Regions from separate parts of the Ciceribacter thiooxidans genome, predicted to be linked through region 2. Evidence: predicted binding sites of a transcription regulator. Region 2 holds the regulator's gene; the other holds the start of a gene.

Region 1 (9,963 bases), 110 kb from region 2:
TGGACCGGCTCTCAGTTGTCCGCTTTACGGATAGCGGACGGTTCGATGTTGACCCGAACTTTTCCCGCGAAGGTGATTACTCGCCCCTTATCTGTCATCTTGAGCGACTGCGCAACAATCGACGCTTCCTTTGCGGTGATGGCGACAGGGTCCTTGGTCTCCATGCTGCCGCCCTTGATGTCCAGGTGAGCAGACTTGAATGCAGCCTCGATGCCCGTGCTGAGCTTGATCGTGAAGGGCGCCGTCATGTCCAGTCGGTCGGTGGAGCGGTCGAAGACACCGCTTTCAGCGATGACGCGGGCGATGGTCTTGTCATCGATCGGAACCGCCGCTGCGATTGTCTCGAGAGTGATGATGTTCGGGTTCCTGATATCCTGAAGAGCGCGTTCGGCGCGCATGGAATAGCTGATGCCATCCGAGTTGCGCCCCGAAATGGCGGGCTTCTCCATCACGACCTTGCCATTCTCGATCCGCGCAGATTCCATTTTCACGTTTTCCGGGAGATAGGCCCGGATCACCGACACTGCGACGAAGGCGAGAGATATGACGAAGGCAGCCACCGGGAGCAGAACCTTGAGGTGGCGCACGCGTGCAGAATGCGCCACCGCCCTCTGGTAGGCGCGCACGTCCGGCTGAAGGCCGGCAGTCGCGGCACTCTCATCTACCCTGTTCAACATGAATCAGGCCTGTTCCAGAATAATATCGAGCGGGAATGGCCCCGCCCGCAGCCTGCCGCAACCGACACGACACATCGCATTAATAAGATCGCATGCCAATATGGAAATTGTTGGCGCGAATGCAAGTCCACGCCACCCCTGACGGACGACTTCCGTGCTCGCCGGGCACGTTGCGGAGTTTCGGCTAAGTTGTTTCTTGACGGTGCTTTTTTAGTTTGGCACCTTGGCTCCTCTATTGCAGGAAACCACAATCTCAGGGGGCGAGCGTGATCAAGTCGGAATTGGTGCAGATCGTCGCGGCGCGAAATCCGCATCTTTATCACCGTGACGTCGAGAACATCGTCAATGCTGTCCTAGACGAGATCACCGATGCGCTGGCTGCCGGTAACCGCGTCGAGCTTCGCGGCTTCGGCGCCTTCTCGGTCAAGAATCGCCCGTCTCGCTCGGGGCGCAATCCTCGGACCGGAGAATCGGTTTTCGTGGAGGAGAAGTGGGTGCCGTTCTTCAAGACCGGCAAGGAATTGCGCGAACGCCTCAATCCCGGGATGGGCGACCAGGACGGGGATTGAGCGGCCCCGTCAGCCTGAGCGCAAGCGAACCGCGCCGGGCGTTATTGGAATACGTCTGCCGAGGAGAGTGAGCGATGGTAAAGAAGATCGTCAATCTGATTGTGCTTGTACCGCTCGGCATCGTGCTTGTCGTGCTGTCCGTTGCCAATCGCCAGAGCGTGACGCTCGCGCTCAATCCTTTCCGGCCGGAGGATGCAGTGCTGTCGCTGACTGCGCCGTTCTTCGTTTTCCTGTTCCTCGCGGTCATGTTGGGAATTGTGATCGGTGGTGCTGTGGTGTGGCTTTCTCAGCGCAAGTATCGCAAGCGCGCCCGCACCGAGTCGCGCTCTGCCCAGCAATGGCAGGTGGAGGCCGAAAGGCACAAGGCGCGGGCGGAGCAGATCGCGGGCCGCGATCTGCCGCAGTTGCAATCCAAATAGGCTCGCCGTCGAAAGTCCTTAACGAGCCGAAAGCGCTTTCGCGTAAGCCGCTGTGGTGCTATGGGCTCGCGATCACTGGACGATCGACAAAGACAGGACCAAGGCGTGAAGAACAAAGAGCGCCGGCCGGCCCGCGGCAAGCCGGCGGGATTGGGCGGCAAGGGACCGAGAGACGGGAAATCGCCCGCCGCGGCTGTCACGAAGCCCGGCTCCGGCAAGAGCCGTGAGCACACCCGCCGACAGGCTGCGAAATCTATGCCCGAGAAGCCGCCGGCACAGGCAGACGAGCCCACTCGTATACTGCAGATCCGGGCCGGCGAACGCCCGGCCGAGCACGTTCCGCTCATCCTCGAGAGTCTCGGTGCCGGAGATTTCCATCTGATCGACAGCGGCGACGGCTTGAAGCTGGAGCAATACGGTCCTTATCGCATCATACGTCCCGAAGCGCAGGCTCTATGGCCGAAAGCGCTGCCGTCTCACGTCTGGGACAAGGCGGATGCAGTTTTCACCGGGGACACCGACGAGGACGGCATGGGGCGCTGGCGCTTCACCCGCGAGGCGCTTGGCGAGACCTGGCCGCTTTCGCTTCTCGGTGTCGATTTTCTCGGCCGCTTCACTGCCTTCCGCCACGTCGGGGTCTTCCCCGAGCAGATCGCACACTGGAGCTGGATGAAGGAACGCATCGAAGGTCATGGCCGGCCGCTGAAGGTGCTGAATCTCTTCGGCTACACGGGCGTCGCCTCGCTCGTCGCCGCCGCTGCCGGGGCCGAGGTCACCCACGTCGACGCGTCGAAGAAGGCGATCGGCTGGGCGCGCGAGAACCAGGCTTTGAGCCGACTCGAAAGGGCACCGATTCGGTGGATCTGCGACGACGCGATGAAGTTCATTCAGCGCGAAGAGCGTCGAGGCAGTCGCTATGACATCATCCTCACTGATCCGCCGAAATTCGGCCGAGGCCCCAACGGCGAGGTCTGGCAGCTCTTCGATCATCTACCGGCCATGCTCGACATTTGCCGGGAAATCCTGGCTCCGAAGGCACTCGGCCTCGTGCTGACGGCCTATTCGATCCGGGCTAGCTTCTATTCCATCCACGAACTGATGCGCGAGACCATGCGCGGCAAGGGCGGGATCGTGGAATCCGGCGAACTGGTGATCCGGGAGGCCGGACTCGACGGCAAGACGCCCGGCCGGGCGCTTTCAACATCACTCTTCAGCCGGTGGGTGCCGAAATGAACGACGATCTTCGCGAACAAGGCCCGCGCCGGGTTGGCCAGGTCAAGGAGGTGACGAGCCTTTCGAACCCGATCGTCAAGGATATCAAGGCGCTGTCCCTCAAAAAGACGCGGGACGAGACGAGGAGCTTCATGGCCGAGGGGCTGAAGCTCGTGATCGACGCGCTTGATCTCGGCTGGACCATCAAAGTCCTCGTTTATTCCAAAGCCGGCCGAGGCAAGCCGTTGGTCGAAAAGGTTGCCGCACGCGCCGTCGCGGCAGGCGGTCTGGTGCTCGAGGTAAACGATAAGGTGATGTCGGCCATCACACGTCGTGACAACCCGCAAATGGTAGCGGGCGTCTTCGAGCAGCGGTTCAGGGCGCTGAAGGACGTGCATCTCGGCAAGAACGAAACCTGGGTGGCGCTCGATCGCGTGCGCGATCCCGGCAATCTCGGAACCATCATCCGCACGGCCGATGCGGCCGGCGCTTCCGGTGTCATCCTGATCGGCGACTGCACCGATCCCTTCTCGCTCGAGACCGTGCGGGCCACCATGGGCTCACTGTTTGCGATGCCGCTGGTCAAGACCTCGGTCGAAGAGTTCGTTCGCTGGAAGGCGAAGTGCGGGGGACAGGTCGTCGCGACCCATCTTGCCGGTGCTGTCGACTATCGGACGATCGACTATAAGCGTAAGCCGGTCGTCGTTCTGATGGGCAACGAGCAGTCCGGACTTCCGGACGAACTTGCACGCGAGGCCGATGCGCTGGCGCGCATCCCACAGGCCGGTCGTGCCGACTCGCTCAATCTCGCTGTTGCGACGGGCGTGATGCTGTTCGAAGCGCGCCGCCACCTTCTGACGCTTGGCGATGCGAAATGACGAGACATCCGGCAATCTTCGCACGTCCGCTCCCGGCGATTTGTTTCATCGTGCTCGCTCTTCTTCTCGATCAGGCGATCAAATATCTCGTTGAGACATCGCTGCCGTTGCAGCAGCCGGTGCCTGTCATGCCGATGCTGGCGCTTTACCGAACCCACAATCTCGGCGTGGCCTTCTCGATGCTTTCCGACGCCCACGGCTGGTTCATAGTCGGACTGCGAATCGCCATCGTCGCATTCGTGTTCTGGCTCTGGAGGCGGACGAGTCCTGTCCACCACTTCGCCCATCTGGGCTTCGTGATGATCATTGCCGGAGCGATCGGCAACATCATCGACCGCTTCGTCTACGGGCACGTAATCGACTATGTTCTGTTCTACACCCAGACATGGTCGTTTGCCGTGTTCAATCTGGCCGATAGCCTGATTACCGTCGGTGCGGCTTTCATCATTCTCGACGAGTTCACGGTAACCCGGGCGAGGAAGGGGTAGAGGACTAATCGATCAGGCGCGACGCCGACTTTGTCGAATTGCGACAGTCGGACAAAGATGTTAGCGTGGCGCCTGTGACAGACCGTGTCACCTTCCTGTCGCATAGGCGTGGTTTATGACCCTGAAACGAAGCGGTTCCGGACGACTCGCCATGAACACTCAACTTCTCGACATCACGACCGCGGCCGACGGTGCGAACGCAGTCAATGCCGCAACGACGGCGCCGAATGATCTGCTCGGCAGGATCGGTACGCTCGAAACCCGCCTCACGCGCAGCGACTCCGAGATCGATGCGGCACAGTCCATTCGCTATAAGGTCTTTGTCGAGGAGATGCACGCGCAGGTCGCTCCGGAAGGAGCCAGACGCAAACGCGACGTCGATGGCTGGGATGCGCTCTGCGATCATCTTGTCGTGGTCGATCGTTCCATCGAGGGCGACCCGGAAGAACAGATCGTCGGCACCTACCGGCTGCTGCGGCAGGAGGTTGCCGAAGCCCATGGCGGCTTCTATTCGGCGTCCGAGTTTTCGATCGACCGGCTGATCGCCAGTCATCCCGGCAAGCGTTTCATCGAGCTCGGCCGCTCCTGTGTACTGCCGGAATATCGCAACAAGCGCACCATGGAACTGCTCTGGCACGGTGCCTGGGCTTACGCCTTGCGCCATCGCGGGGACGCCATGATCGGTTGCGCCTCGTTTCCCGGCGTGTATCCGGAGGAGCATGCGCTTGCGCTTTCCTTCCTGCATAATCACGCCGTTGCCGAAGGCGAATGGGCTGTCAAAGCACGCCCGGAACTCTATCGTGAAATGGATCTGATGCCGGTCGAGGCGATCAATGCCCGCAAAGCTGTCTCCTCGATGCCGCCGTTGATCAAGGGCTATCTGCGACTTGGTGCGATGTTCGGCTCTGGTGCCGTCGTCGACCATGCCTTCAACACGACCGACGTCTTGATCGTTCTGCCGATCTCTCGCATCTCGGACCGCTACCTCAATTATTACGGAACCGATGCGGGGCGGTTCGCAAGCTGACGTGCCGGAGGGGGCCGGGTTTTCTCGGCGATCCGGCGATCGTCGCATCGGATACCGGACCGGCGTTGGCGAAAGCGTAAGGCTCGAAAGGCAGATCCGCGATTTGCCGCTGGCTCATCGAAGCTATGACGGGATGGCTTAGCGGATCCCGCGGATAAGGGGTCTCGTCGGAGCGCAGCGAAGCGCTCTTTCTCCAGAAAAACTTGAACATTGGATCGCCTCCGGAATTCGCTACCCTCTGGCTGAACGACGCCAACGAGGGCAATCGACGCTGGAATTCTGGTGTGTGTACGAGGATACTGCTCCTTGTCTGGAGAAGCTTCAATTGAGATTTGGCGCCTTCTGCTATAGAAAATCTATATGAGGAACCTGAATCTCATTCATCTCAACGGTCTGAGGGCGTTGGAGGCGGTTGGTCGGCTCGGATCCCTGCAAGGAGCAGCCGATGAGCTTGGCGTCTCGGTCGGCGCCGTGAGCCAACAGGTCATCAAGGCCGAACGGCAACTCGGTCGGCAACTCTTCGAACGCACGCCGAAGGGCCTCGCCCCGACCAAGGCGTCGGCCGATATCCTGCCGCGACTCACCGAAGCCTTCAGCCTGCTGTCAGGCGCCGTCGCGGCAGCGCGAAGGCATGACGACAAGCTGCTGACGATCTCGGTCGCTCCCGTCTTTGCGGCGCGCTGGCTTGTGCACCGCTTGGGCGGGTTTTCCGCCCGTCATCCGGAAATCAATCTGAGGATGGACGCAACGACCCGGCTCGTCGACCCTTCTACCTCCGACATCGACCTCTGCATCCGGGTTGGCAAGGGGCACTGGCCGGGCGTGCGCTCCGAGCTCATTCTGGCGCAACGCGTCTTCCCGGTATGCTCACCGGCACTCGCCCGTGACCTCAAGGAACCCGCCGATATTCTGACGTTGCCGGCCGTCATCGATGGACACGCATTGTTCGGCTGGGATGTATGGCTGGAGTCGGCCGGTCTCGGCGGCCGTACACTCGCCACCCGGCACGTCTTCAACGAGGCATCGCTCTGCCTGGACGCGACGATTGCCGGACAGGGCGTGATGCTTGCCTGGCAGACGCTCGCTTCCCACGCCGTACAGACGGGCCAGCTCGTCATTCCCTTCGGGCCGTGGGCGCCGACCGGCGACGGCCACTATTTCGTGACCGCCCAAACCACCCGACGCAATCCGGCCGTCGAAGCCTTCAAGGCCTGGCTCCGGGAGGAACTGGCCGCCGACATGCGGGCGCTCGAATCGACTTTTGAACGATCGATCCGGTCGCACATACCGGCCCCGCCCGATCAGGCGACGGCATTGTAGGCTGCGATCGCCGCCATGTTGACGATGTCCGTGTCCTTCGCCCCCATCGAGGCGATCTGCACCGACTTCCCGAGGCCGACCAGAATTGGCCCCATGACGGTGGAGCCGCCGAGCTCCTGCAGCATTTTCGTGGAGATTGAAGCGGAGTGGATGGCCGGCATCACCAGCACGTTCGCGGTGCCCGAGAGGCGGCAGAAGGGATACTGTTCCATGCGGTGCGCATTGAGCGCCACATCCGCTCCCATCTCGCCGTCATACTCGAAGTCGACCCGGCGCGTGTCGAGGATCTTCACTGCCTCGCGCAGCCGTTCGGAACGTTCGCCGGTCGGATGTCCGAAGGTTGAATAGGCAAGCAGCGCCACCCGAGGCTCGTAGCCGAAACTGCGGGCGAAGCCGGCCGCCTCCTCCGCGATGTCGGCGAGCTCTTCGGCGGTCGGCATGTCGTGAACGGCGGTATCGGCGACGAGCACCGTCCGTCCACGGGTCAGCGCGAGCGACACGCCGATCACGCGGTGGCCCGGCTGCGGGTCGATACAGCGGCGGACATCCTCGAGCGCCGTCGAATAGTTGCGGGTTGTGCCGGTCACCATGGCATCGGCGTCGCCGAGCGTCACCATGCAGGCGGAGAAGTGGTTGCGGTCGGTGTTTATGAGACGCTGGCAGTCGCGCAGCAGGTAGCCTTTGCGCTGCAGTCGCGAGTAGAGATACTCGGTGTAAGCCTCGACGCGGGTCGAAAGACGCGCGTTGACCACTTCGATTCCCGGACGGTCGAGGTCGATGCCAGCCCGGGCAGCGGTGGCCTTGAGGGGATCGTCGCGACCGACGAGGATCGCCGTGCCGAGCCCCTGGTTGGCGAAGGCGATTGCGGCGCGCATCACCTGTTCTTCCTCGCCCTCGGCAAAGACGACGCGCTTCGGATGGTTACGCACCCGCTCGTAGAGGTGCTGCGTCGTTGCGGCGATCGGGTCGCGACGCGCCGAAAGCTCTCGCGCATAGGCGTCGAGATCGGTGATCGGCTTGCGCGCGACGCCGGTCTCCATCGCAGCCTTGGCGACGGCGACCGGTATGGCCGAGATCAGTCGCGGATCGAAAGGGACCGGGATGATGTACTCGGCGCCGAAGCGCGGACGGGTCCCCTGATAGGCGGCTGCCACATCGTCGGGAACGTCTTCCCGTGCCAACGCGGCGAGCGACCGCACCGCGGCGATCTTCATGGCGTCGTTGATCGAGGAGGCGCGGACGTCGAGCGCACCGCGGAAGATATAGGGGAAGCCGAGCACGTTGTTGACCTGGTTCGGGTAGTCCGACCGGCCGGTGGCCATGATCGCGTCGCTGCGGATATCGGCGACTTCTTCCGGCGTAATTTCCGGATCCGGATTGGCCATCGCAAAGATGATCGGGTTCGCGGCCATCGAGCGGATCATGTCGGCCGTAAACGCGCCCTTCTGGGAGAGCCCCAATACGACGTCGGCGCCTTCCATCGCTTCGGCGAGCGTGCGCCGGTCGGTCTTTACGGCATGGGCCGATTTCCACTGGTTCATGCCTTCCGGCCGGCCTTGGTAGATCACGCCCTTGGTGTCGCAAAGCGTGACGTTCTCCGGATTGAAGCCCATGGCCTTGATGAGCTCGATGCAGGCGATCGCCGCCGCGCCCGCGCCGTTGCAGACGAGCCGCGTGTTCTTGAAATCGCGTCCGGTGAGTTCGAGCGCATTGATCAACCCGGCTGCGGCGATGATCGCCGTGCCATGCTGGTCGTCGTGGAAGACCGGAATGTCCATGAGCTCGCGCAGGCGCTGCTCGATGATGAAGCAGTCCGGCGCCTTGATGTCCTCGAGGTTGATACCGCCGAAGGAAGGCCCGAGGTAGCGGACGCTATTAATGAATTCGTCGACGTTCTCGGTGTCGACTTCGAGGTCGATGGAATCGACATCGGCGAACCGCTTGAAGAGGACGGACTTGCCTTCCATCACCGGCTTGGCCGCGAGCGCGCCGAGATTGCCGAGGCCGAGGATTGCCGTGCCGTTGGTGATGACGGCCACCATGTTGCCGCGAGTCGTGTAATCGTAAGCCGTTCCCGGGTCGGCGGCGATCGCCTTGACTGGAACCGCAACGCCCGGTGAATAGGCAAGCGAGAGATCTCGTTGCGTCGCCATCGGCTTCGTCGGTGCGATTTCGAGCTTGCCCGGTCGGCCCTGGGCGTGGAAATCGAGCGCTTCCTGTTCGGTGACGGATGTCCTGATGCGGTCGGCCTTGTCTGATGCAGGCATGTTCCCTCGAACCTAGCTGTGGGCGACCGTTGTTCCGGCCGACCTTTGTTATTGTCTTTGCAGAGCGGAGGCCGTTACTGTTGCACGTCTCTTTTTCGAAGAAAACCGTTCGCCCGTGACAATCAACAGAGCCCCCTCGACCGAGGTCCTGAATGCTGCCGAGCTTGTCTCGGAGGAGAGCCGTGCATCGGCAACGCCGATGATGGAGCAGTATATCGAGATCAAGGCGAACAATCCCGATTCGCTGCTTTTCTACCGCATGGGCGATTTCTACGAGCTCTTCTTCGAGGATGCCGTCGACGCCTCGCGCGCGCTCGGAATCACGCTGACGAAGCGCGGCCAGCACATGGGGCAGGAGATTCCCATGTGTGGCGTGCCGGTGCATGCCGCGGATGACTACCTGCAAAAACTGATCTCTCTCGGCTTTCGCGTCGCCGTCTGCGAACAGGTCGAAGATCCGGCCGAAGCGAAGAAGCGCGGATCGAAGTCGGTCGTCCGTCGCGACGTCGTCCGGCTCGTCACGCCGGGCACGCTGACTGAAGAGAAGCTGCTCTCGCCATCCGAATCGAATTATCTGATGGCGCTTTCCCGCATCCGGGGTGGCGCCTCGCCGCAACTGGCCTTGGCCTGGATCGACATTTCGACCGGTGTTTTCCAGCTCGCAGAAACGGAGGAGGCGCGTCTGCTCGCCGACATCCTCCGGATCGAGCCGCGCGAACTGATCGTACCCGACAGCATCTTTTTCGATCCCGAGCTCAAGCCCGTTTTCGACGTGCTCGGTCGGGTGGCGGTGCCGCAGCCGGCAGTGCTCTTCGACAGTGCGACCGCAGAGAACCGGTTGGCGCGCTTCTTCGGCGTCGGCACGCTTGATGGGTTCGGTTCCTTTACACGGGCCGAGCTGGCGGCGGCGGCCGCCGCCGTCGCCTACGTCGAGAAGACGCAGATTGCAGAGCGTCCGCCACTCGGATTGCCAGAGCGCCAGAGTGCCGCGTCGACGCTCTTCATCGATCCTGCAACGCGCGCCAACCTGGAACTCGTGAAGACGCTTTCAGGGGACCGCAACGGTTCTCTGCTGAAGGCGATCGACCGGACCGTCACCGGCGGCG
Region 2 (9,963 bases):
GAGCGGTCGAAGAGCACGAATTCGCCACCGCTCGGAAAATGCGGCACATAACGCTGAAAATACCACTGGGTCCGCTCCGTCTCCGTCGGCTTCGTCAGCGCCACAACGCGCGCCGACCGCGGATTCATGTAGGAGAGGATCACGTGGATAGTGCCGCCCTTTCCGGCGGCATCCCGTCCCTCGAACAGGGCCATCACCCGTTTGCCGGTCTTCTGCAGCCAGAACTGCACTTTGACGAGTTCTATCTGCAGCTGCTGCAGTTCTCGTTCGTAGTCGTCCTCATCGAGCTTCTTGTCGTAAGGGTAGTGCCCGGAGGTAAGCGACTTGTCGTCGATCCAGTCGGGAAGGTGCGGGTCGTCGATGTCGAAGACCCTTTCCTTCCCGCCGAGCTTGAGTGTTACCGCACGGCTTTCTGCTGGCGTATTCATTGAGATTTCCCTCGTCGCGACCGGAGATGCACTAGTGAGGACATATTCGCGCCGCCAATACAAGCATCGGTCCGGCTCTATCGCCGGGGGATATCCCGCAGTGGCCGTGGCAGGGCCAGTAAACATCTGTCATGAATTATGTTTATCACGGGGCGCGTGGGTTCCTGGAAGTGGCAGATGAGGGCTGCGTGGCTGAAGATCGCGGTGCTTTGAAAGTGGTGATGTCGCGCTTGCGCGCGGGCTGGAGCTTTCTGGCCGCGGCGGCTCTTGTGGCGGCGGCCGCCTATTTCGCCGGCGCGCAGCCGGTGTTCTCTCTCGCCCTTTGGTTCCTTGCAGCGCTCGCGGTACTCGTTCGGGATCAGGCTTCTCCGCGCATAGAGGAAAGTCCTACTGAACATACGGAAGCGATCGAAGCCACGCTTTCGCAGGTGGAGTCGGTTCTCGGAGCGCTTGATCTGCCGGTTGTGATGATCGACGGCGATGCGACCGTCCTGGCCCAGAACAATGCCGCCGAGAAGGCTTTCGGTCCCTTGCTGGCGGGCCTTCATATTTCCACGCGCTGGCGCTCGCCCGGCATTCTCGACATGATCCGCGAGACAATCGAGACAGGCGAGCCAAATCAGATCGAACACTCCGAGCGGCTGCCGTCGGAGCGTGTCTATATCGTCCGCTCGGCGCAGGTCGAGGATCCCGCAGGCATGCTGCCGCAGCTCTTCCTTCTCTCGTTCCGCGACATATCCGAACTGCGCCGGCTCGACCGGATGCGTAGTGATTTCGTTGCCAATGCGAGCCATGAACTGCGCACGCCGCTCGCGTCGCTCCGCGGTTTCATTGAAACCCTTCAGGGGCCGGCTCGCGGCGATCCGAAGGCGCAGGAGCGGTTCCTGGCGATAATGCTGGACCAGGCGACGCGCATGAGCCGGCTGGTCGATGATCTGCTGTCGCTGTCCCGGCTCGAACTCAAGGCACATATCGCGCCGGACCAGAAGGTCGACCTCGTCCCCGTACTCGGGCATGTGCGGGATTCGCTGGCCCCGCTCGCCGCCGATCTTGGCGTCGATATTTGTCTGCACCTGCCGGAAGGGAAAGTTGAGGTCCTCGGCGATCGCGACGAATTGGTGCAGGTTTTCGAGAACCTCGTCGAGAATGGTTGCAAATACGGCCAGGAGGGCAAGGTCGTCGATGTCTACCTTCGCCACGGCGACGGCGTGCCGGTGGAGGTGAGTGTCGTCGACCATGGGCCCGGAATTCCGGCCGAGCATGTTCCCCGTTTGACGGAGCGCTTCTATCGCGTCAGTGTGGCGGACAGCCGGTCCAAGAAGGGTACGGGCCTCGGTCTCGCCATCGTCAAGCACATCCTGACGCGCCACCGTGCACGTCTGATCGTTCGCTCGGAGATCGACAGGGGAACCGACTTCACCGTCCGGTTTTGACATAAACGTGCCCACCGGGTGTGGAAAAATTTAAAAATATAACGTAATTTCAATCGCTTGATGTGTCACAAATCTTTCATCCAAGTGACATAAAAGAGAAGGGCAAGAGTGAGTATGAACGTGCTGCTGATGCACGGGGACGGTGAGGCCGTTTGCGGCTGCATCCACACACTAGCCCACTCACGGGAGATTGAAATGAACACCCTGAAACTTTCCCTGGCGGCAATGGTCGCTTCGGTCGCATTTGCCGGCGCAGCTGCTGCTCGTGACCAGATTCAGATCGCCGGTTCTTCGACCGTTCTGCCTTACGCTTCGATCGTCGCTGAAGCCTTTGGCGAAAACACCGATTTCCCCACCCCGGTCGTCGAGTCCGGTGGTTCGGGCGCTGGCCGCAAGAAGCTCTGCGAAGGCGTCGGTGAAAACACCATCGACATTGCCAACTCTTCTTCGCGCATCAAGCAGTCGGACATCGATAACTGCGCCAAGAACGGCGTGAAGGAAATCCAGGAAGTTCGCATCGGCTACGACGGCATTGTCTTCGCCTCCGACATCAACGGTGCCGAATTTGCCTTCACCCCGGCCGACTGGCACATGGCGCTTGCTGCCAAGGTCGTCAAGGACGGCCAGCTCGTCGACAATCCGTACAAGAAGTGGAACGAGATCCGTGCCGACCTGCCGGATCAGGAAATCCTTGCCTTCGTCCCGGGCACCAAGCATGGCACCCGCGAAGTGTTCGATGAGAAGGTCATCATCGATGGCTGTAAGGAAGACGGCGCCTTGGAAGCACTCAAGGCAGCCAACGGCGGTGATGAAAAGGCCGCCGAGAAGGCTTGTATGGCGCTGCGCACCGACGGTGTCTCGGTCGATATCGACGGTGACTACACCGAGACGCTGTCTCGTATCGATGCCAACAAGAATGCTATCGGCGTATTCGGTCTGTCCTTCTACCAGAACAATACCGACAAGCTGCGCGTCGCCACGATGTCCGGCGTAACGCCGTCCGTGGAAACGATCGCCAAGGGTGAATATCCGGTTTCGCGTCCGCTCTACTTCTACGTCAAGAACGCTCACCTCGACGTGATCCCTGGCCTGCAGGAATACATCGAGTTCTTCGTCTCCGACGAAATGGCCGGTCCGGACGGCCCGCTGGCGGCATACGGCCTGGTTCCCGACCCGGAACTCGCCAAGACCCAGGCGGCCGTAAAGGCTCGCACGCCGATGGGTGCGTTGAACTAATCCGCTCTGACCGGTGGCGCGGTGATCGCGCCGCCGGTCTTGTTCTTTCTGGAGGTTGCTGGCGAGATGAGTCCGGGCATCGTTGTCCTTGTCGTGGCGGCAATTTCGGCCGTCGGGTATGTTCTCGGTCGGCGCCGAGCCGTGTCTCTCGCGGCGCGTGAGCGGGCTAAGCTTCACTCACTTCCCGCCTATTATGGTCAGACCGTCGCGCTGTTCGCGGCCGTTCCCGCCCTTGTCGTGCTTGTCGCGTGGTTGGTCGTTCAGCCTCTACTGATCGAAACGCGCGTCAGCGACATGATCCCCGACAGCGCAATACCGGAAGGCGGGGCGCGCAGCCTGGTCATGGCTGACGTCCGCCGGATTGCGGATGGCCTTGACGCGGTGCTGGCGCGCGGCGGCATCAGCGAGAGCGAGCTTTCGCAGATGCAGGCGGATGTCACCGACGTCCGCGGTCTTCTGGCCGGGATTGGTGTGGCTCTCGGTAACGACGTTCCGCCGCCGGTGTTTGAGGCGGCGAAGTCCTACCGTCAGATTTCCAAGACCGGCAACATCGTCGCCGGCGCCTTGGCCTTGGCCCTTTCGGTCGGTTTTGCTCTCTGGGCGTATCGCCGCATCGCGGTTGATCTGCGGGCGCGAAACATCAGCGAGCGTTTCGTTCGGGCCTTGCTTGTTTCAGCGTCGACGATCGCCATTCTCACGACGATCGGCATTATCGCGTCGCTGTTCTTCGAGACGTACTCTTTCTTCAAGATCTATCCGGCCCGGGACTTCTTCTTTTCCACCGTCTGGAACCCTCAGTTCCGTGGTGGTTCTGACCTTGGCATCCTGCCGCTGCTCTGGGGCACCTTCTACATTTCGCTGGTGGCGCTCGTCGTCGCCGTTCCGCTCGGCCTGATGATCGCGATATATCTCGCTGAATATGCTGGACCGTCCGTGCGCAGCCTGGTCAAGCCTGCCATCGAAGTGCTCGCCGGTATCCCGACGATCGTCTACGGTCTCTTTGCGCTCGTGACCGTCGGACCGTTTCTGCGCGACTGGATCGCGCAGCCCCTTGGGCTTGGAAATTCCTCATCTTCGGTGCTGACGGCTGGCATCGTCATGGGGATCATGATTATCCCCTTCGTGAGCTCCCTGTCCGACGATATTATCAACGCTGTCCCTCAGTCGCTGCGCGACGGTTCCTACGCTCTTGGTGCCACGCAGTCGGAGACAATCAGGCAGGTCGTGTTTCCGGCGGCCCTGCCGGGCATCGTGGGTGCGGTACTCCTGGCCGCGAGCCGCGCGATTGGCGAAACGATGATCGTGGTGCTCGGCGCAGGCGCGACCGCCAGGCTTTCACTCAATCCGTTCGAGGCGATGACGACGGTGACTGTGAAGATCGTCAGCCAGCTGACGGGCGACACCGAATTTGCCAGCCCCGAGACGCTGGTTGCCTTCGCCCTCGGCCTTACCTTGTTTGTCCTGACGCTCGGGCTGAACGTGCTGGCCCTCTACATCGTGCGCAAATACCGGGAGCAGTACGAATGACCGAGATTTCCGCGTTCTCCGCCTCGTCTGCCGAAGCCAGAGGCAAGTCGCTATATGCTGCCGACGAGAGAACCCGCCGGCGCAATGCGGCCGAGGCGCGTTTCCGGATGATGGGACGCATCGCCGTCATCATCGGTATTGTCGCCCTCATCGGGCTGCTGGCGTCGATCCTGTCGAACGGCCTGTCGTCCTTCCAGCAGACATACGTCTCGCTCGACATTTTTCTCGATCCAGCCAAGTTGGACAAGGCGGGCGACCGCAATCCGGAGGCGATCGCCAAGGTATCCACCTTCGGTTATGCGCCGCTGATCCAGAAGGCTCTCCAGGATGCGATGGCCGCGAAAGGTATTGCTGGCGACGGCGTCAATGCAAAGACAGCCGCAGAACTGATCTCCAAGGAAGCCCCGGCCGATCTGCGCAGGTTCGTCCTTGCCGATCCTTCGGCGATCGGCCAGACCGTCCGTTTCGATCTTCTCGCCGCCGGCCGTATCGATGGCTATTACAAGGGCCGCGTGACGATGGAGAGCGCCAAGCTCGACCGGAACATATCGCCCGAGCAGTTGATGCTGGCGGACAAGCTGAAGGAAGCGGGCATTCTGACGACCAACTTTAACTGGTCGTTCTTCACGGCACCGGACGCTTCCGATACGCGTCCGGAAGCCGCCGGTCTCGGTGTCGCCATCATCGGCTCCGCCTATATGATGCTCATCGTTTTCGTACTGTCACTGCCGCTTGGGGTTGCTGCCTCGATCTACCTGGAGGAATTCGCTCCGCAGAACAGGTTCACGGATCTGATCGAGGTGAATATCTCCAATCTTGCGGCGGTGCCTTCGATCGTGTTCGGTATTCTTGGCCTCGCGGTCCTCATCAACTTCGTGGGTTTGCCGCAGTCGGCGCCGATCGTCGGCGGCCTCGTACTGACGCTGATGACGTTGCCGACCATCATCATAGCCACGCGCGCGGCGCTGAAGGCAGTGCCGCCGTCGATCCGCGATGCAGCTCTCGGCGTCGGTGCGTCGAAGATGCAGGCGACCTTCCATCATGTATTGCCTTTGGCGATGCCGGGTATCCTCACAGGAACGATCATCGGTCTGGCTCGCGCCCTCGGGGAGACGGCGCCATTGCTGCTCATCGGCATGGTGGCGTTCGTCCGTGAGTATCCGGCCGGGCCACCAGAAGGCTTCTTCGACCCGGCATCCGCTCTTCCGGTCCAGATCTACAACTGGACGCAACGCGGCGACCCGGCCTTCGTGGAGCGCGCGTCCGGTGCGATCATCGTGCTTCTCGTATTTCTGCTGATGATGAACCTGATCGCGATCATTCTTCGCCGCCGCTTCGAGCGCCGTTGGTAAGAGGGCTGACTATGAGTAACATGCCGACTACAATGACGACCACGACGAAGGCTGCAACGATGAACGACTCGAAGATCTCGGCCCGCAAGGTTCAGGTGTTCTATGGCGACAAGCACGCGATCAAGGACGTTGACATCGAGATACCGCCGCGTTCGGTCACCGCCTTCATCGGACCTTCCGGCTGCGGCAAGTCGACCTTCCTGCGCTGCCTGAACCGCATGAACGACACGATCGCCAACTGCCGCGTCGAAGGACACATCTCCATCGACGGGGAGAACATCTACGATCCCAAGGTGGATCCGGTTCAACTGCGCGCCAAGGTCGGCATGGTGTTTCAGAAGCCGAATCCGTTCCCGAAATCGATCTATGAGAACGTCGCCTACGGCCCGCGCATTCATGGGCTCGCTCGCAAGAAGTCGGACATGGACGACATCGTCGCGTCGGCATTGCAGAAAGCCGGCCTCTGGAATGAAGTGAAGGATCGCCTCGATGCGCCCGGCACCGGGCTTTCGGGTGGCCAGCAGCAACGTCTCTGTATCGCCCGCGCCGTCGCCGTCAGCCCCGAGGTCATCCTGATGGACGAACCTTGTTCGGCACTCGATCCGATCGCGACCGCCAAGGTCGAGGAACTGATCCACGAGCTTCGCGCGAACTACACGATCGTCATCGTGACCCACTCCATGCAGCAGGCGGCGCGTGTGTCGCAGCGCACGGCGATGTTCCATCTCGGTGAGCTCGTCGAAGAAAACGATACCGACAAGATGTTCACCAATCCCGACGATCAGCGCACGCAGGACTACATCATGGGCCGCTTCGGCTGATGCCCTGTCATCGGTCGCGCTGACGCATTCATTCGAGGATCACGACATGTCATCGACACACATCTACTCCGCCTTCGACGAAGAACTGAAATACCTGATGCGCCGCATTTCCGAGATGGGCGGACTTGCCGAACAGATGGTGAGCGACAGCGTCCGGGCATTGGTCCAGGGCGACTCCGCGCTTGCGCACAAGGTCATCTCCGACGACGTCATCATGGACGCAGCAGAGCGCGAAATCGGCGACAAGGCTGTCATTACCATCGCCCGTCGTCAGCCCGTCGCCAGTGACCTTCGCGAGATCATCGGAGCGCTCAAGATCGCCAGCGACCTCGAACGGGTCGGCGATCTCGGCAAGAACAACGCCAAGCGCGCCATGGCGGTCCAGAGCGCCGGTATTCCACGCAAGCTGGCTCGCGGGATCGAACATCTCTCCGAGCTCGCGCTCGTTCAGCTGAAGGAAGTTCTCGACGTCTACTCGACCCGATCGGCGGAAAAGGCGAAATCGGTTCGTGACCGCGACGATGAGATCGATGCCGTCTACACGTCCCTGTTCAGGGAGCTGTTGACCTACATGATGGAAGATCCCCGCAACATCACCAGCTGCACGCATCTCCTCTTCTGTGCCAAGAACCTGGAGCGGATCGGCGATCATGCCACCAATATCGCCGAAACCATCTACTACATGACGACCGGGGCCCAGCCGGAAGGCGAGCGACCGAAGGAAGACCTGACGACGGATGTCGGCGTGGTCACCGAGTGATGCCGCTGCGGAGGATGAGCAAGCGATGCAGCCAAGAATAGTGGTGGTCGAAGACGAAGAGGCGCTGAGCGTACTCCTTCGTTACAATCTGGAAGCCGAAGGCTACGAGGTGGAGACGATTCCGCGCGGCGACGAGGCGGAACTGCGTCTCCAGGAAAGGGTTCCCGATCTCCTGCTGCTGGACTGGATGCTGCCGGGCGTCTCCGGGATTGAACTCTGCCGCAGGCTGCGGATGCGGCCGGAAACCGAACGCCTGCCGGTCATCATGCTGACGGCGCGCGGCGAGGAGAGCGAGCGGGTGCGCGGTCTCGCCACGGGGGCTGATGACTACGTCGTCAAGCCGTTTTCCACGCCGGAACTGATGGCGCGCGTCAAGGCGATGCTGCGGCGCGCGCGTCCCGAGGTGCTCTCGAGTGTCCTTCGCTGCGGCGACATCGAGCTTGACCGGGAGACGCACCGCGTTCATCGCAAGAGCCGCGAGGTTCGCCTCGGCCCGACCGAATTCCGGTTGCTGGAGTTCCTGATGTCGTCGCCCGGCCGCGTCTTCTCCCGATCGCAGCTTCTGGACGGCGTATGGGGGCACGACATCTATGTCGACGAACGCACCGTCGATGTCCATGTCGGACGCCTGCGCAAGGCGCTCAACTTTTCCAACATGCAGGACGTCATCCGCACCGTGCGCGGGGCAGGCTACTCGATGGAGGCCTGAGGTCCTGTCGTCTCATGTATAAAAAAACGGGCCCGCGGGGCCCGTTTTCTCTGCTGTGTCGGCGAAAGCTTACCGTTCCGCCTTGCGACGCTCGGAAACCGGCTGGTAGGCGAGCTTCGCGTGATAGCTGCAATAGGGTGAGGAATCGAGAGACTCGCAGCCGCAGAAGTGGAACTCGTCGCTCATCGGATCGCCGATCGGCCACTTGCAGGTACGCTCCGTGAGTTCCGTCAGGCCGAGGCGGCGGGAAATCGGAATCACGACGTTGGAGGAGGTTACGGCGCGGACCTCTTGGATGAGACCGATCTGGCCCTCTTCCTTCAGTATGGCGCCGCCTGCCGGCCGGGCGTTTGCACGGGTGGGAACGCGTGCAGCAAAGCCCGACGGACGAGGGGTCGGTGCCGGGCGTTTCGGCGTACGCGCCGGTGCCGTGCCGCCGCCGGACTTTGCGCGTCCCGGCAGGTTCAGACGGTGGACCTTGCCGATCACGGCATTCCTGCTGACTCCGCCGAGTTGCGCGGCGATCTGGCTTGCGCTCAGGCCTTCAGCCCAAAGCCTTTTCAGTTTTTCGACGCGCTCATCTGTCCAATTCATGCCATTATCTCCGCCGTCGCGATTTTGATGGCAGAATCCGTCACCGTTGCTTCGAACGAATCCGAAACAAAACTTCCTCGATACTTTCGGTGACTATTTCTGCCGCATGCAATCTTTTAATGTAAATTTAACCTAGTGTGGCGCTGACTCCGTGACAAGAGTCGGACGAATCAACGGGAATCGATTTTCAAGTTTTCCCCAACTTGCTGGTTGGCGTTGGCGCAAAAAATCAAAGCTGTGAAAGTCGTCCCGGCGTGACAAAAAACCTTTGCCTGTCGCAGTTTTGTTGACAGCGCAACGGGAAATGCCGATAGTGCCAGCCGCCGCCGAAAGGCGGCATTTTTGATTTTTTCGGGGATTTTTCTCCGGGAAATCGGATGATCGTTCTTGACATCTATCGGTTGCGAAGGAGCTGTTCCGCCATGGCTGAAGCCACGCCGCTTTACGAAACCTACCTGCGCGCGCCTTTGCGTTTCGAGCGCGGCGAAGGGGTTTGGCTGATTGCGGAGAATGGTGAGCGATATCTCGATTTCGCGGCCGGTGTTGCAGTGAATGCGCTCGGTCATGCGCATCCGCATCTCGTCGAGGCCCTGAAGGCGCAGGCCGGAAAGGTCTGGCACCTGTCGAACCTCTATGAGGTGCCGGGCCAGGAGACTCTGGGTGAACGGCTGACGAACGCGACCTTCGCCGACAAGGTGTTCTTCACCAATTCGGGCGCCGAGGCGCTGGAATGCGCGATCAAGACCGCGCGCCGCTATCATTTCTCGAAGGGGCACCCGGAGAAGTTCCACATCATTACCTTCGAGGGTGCCTTCCATGGCCGCACGCTGGCGACGATCGCTGCGGGAGGGCAGGCGAAGTACCTTGAAGGTTTCGGACCCAAGGCACCGGGCTTCGACCAGGTGCCGTTCGGCGATATCGAGGCGGTGAAGGCGGCGATCACCGATAATACGGCTGCAATCCTCATCGAGCCGGTGCAGGGTGAAGGCGGCATTCGTACGGCGTCCAATGAGTTCCTGCGGGCGCTTCGCCAGATCTGCGACGAAAAGGGGCTTCTCCTGATCCTCGACGAAGTCCAGTCGGGCGTCGGGCGCACAGGCAAG

The links. The regulator PhoB, encoded in region 2, activates phosphate uptake and scavenging genes when phosphate is short. The targets are predictions, from matches to a motif close to TGTCATNNANCTGTCAT.
Region 1: a site for PhoB is predicted at 4,329-4,345, ahead of olsB (l-ornithine N(alpha)-acyltransferase). Genes of this name have one in related genera too.

What each region holds. Positions count from the first base shown of each region.
Region 1 is NZ_CP059896.1:3,160,125-3,170,087, reverse strand. It holds gene lptC (LPS export ABC transporter periplasmic protein LptC) at 12-677, opposite strand; gene H4I97_RS15580 (integration host factor subunit beta) at 944-1,246, shown strand; gene H4I97_RS15575 (DUF1049 domain-containing protein) at 1,321-1,665, shown strand; gene H4I97_RS15570 (class I SAM-dependent methyltransferase) at 1,771-2,898, shown strand; gene H4I97_RS15565 (TrmH family RNA methyltransferase) at 2,895-3,755, shown strand; gene lspA (signal peptidase II) at 3,752-4,243, shown strand; gene olsB (l-ornithine N(alpha)-acyltransferase) at 4,395-5,270, shown strand; gene H4I97_RS15550 (LysR substrate-binding domain-containing protein) at 5,631-6,590, shown strand; gene H4I97_RS15545 (NADP-dependent malic enzyme) at 6,572-8,857, opposite strand; gene mutS (DNA mismatch repair protein MutS) at 9,057-9,963, shown strand, end outside.
Region 2 is NZ_CP059896.1:3,048,337-3,058,299, reverse strand. It holds gene ppk2 (polyphosphate kinase 2) at 1-428, opposite strand, end outside; gene phoR (phosphate regulon sensor histidine kinase PhoR) at 617-1,861, shown strand; gene H4I97_RS15055 (substrate-binding domain-containing protein) at 2,057-3,097, shown strand; gene pstC (phosphate ABC transporter permease subunit PstC) at 3,164-4,624, shown strand; gene pstA (phosphate ABC transporter permease PstA) at 4,732-5,976, shown strand; gene pstB (phosphate ABC transporter ATP-binding protein PstB) at 6,009-6,797, shown strand; gene phoU (phosphate signaling complex protein PhoU) at 6,844-7,557, shown strand; gene phoB (phosphate regulon transcriptional regulator PhoB) at 7,583-8,266, shown strand; gene H4I97_RS15025 (GcrA family cell cycle regulator) at 8,336-8,860, opposite strand; gene H4I97_RS15020 (aspartate aminotransferase family protein) at 9,283-9,963, shown strand, end outside.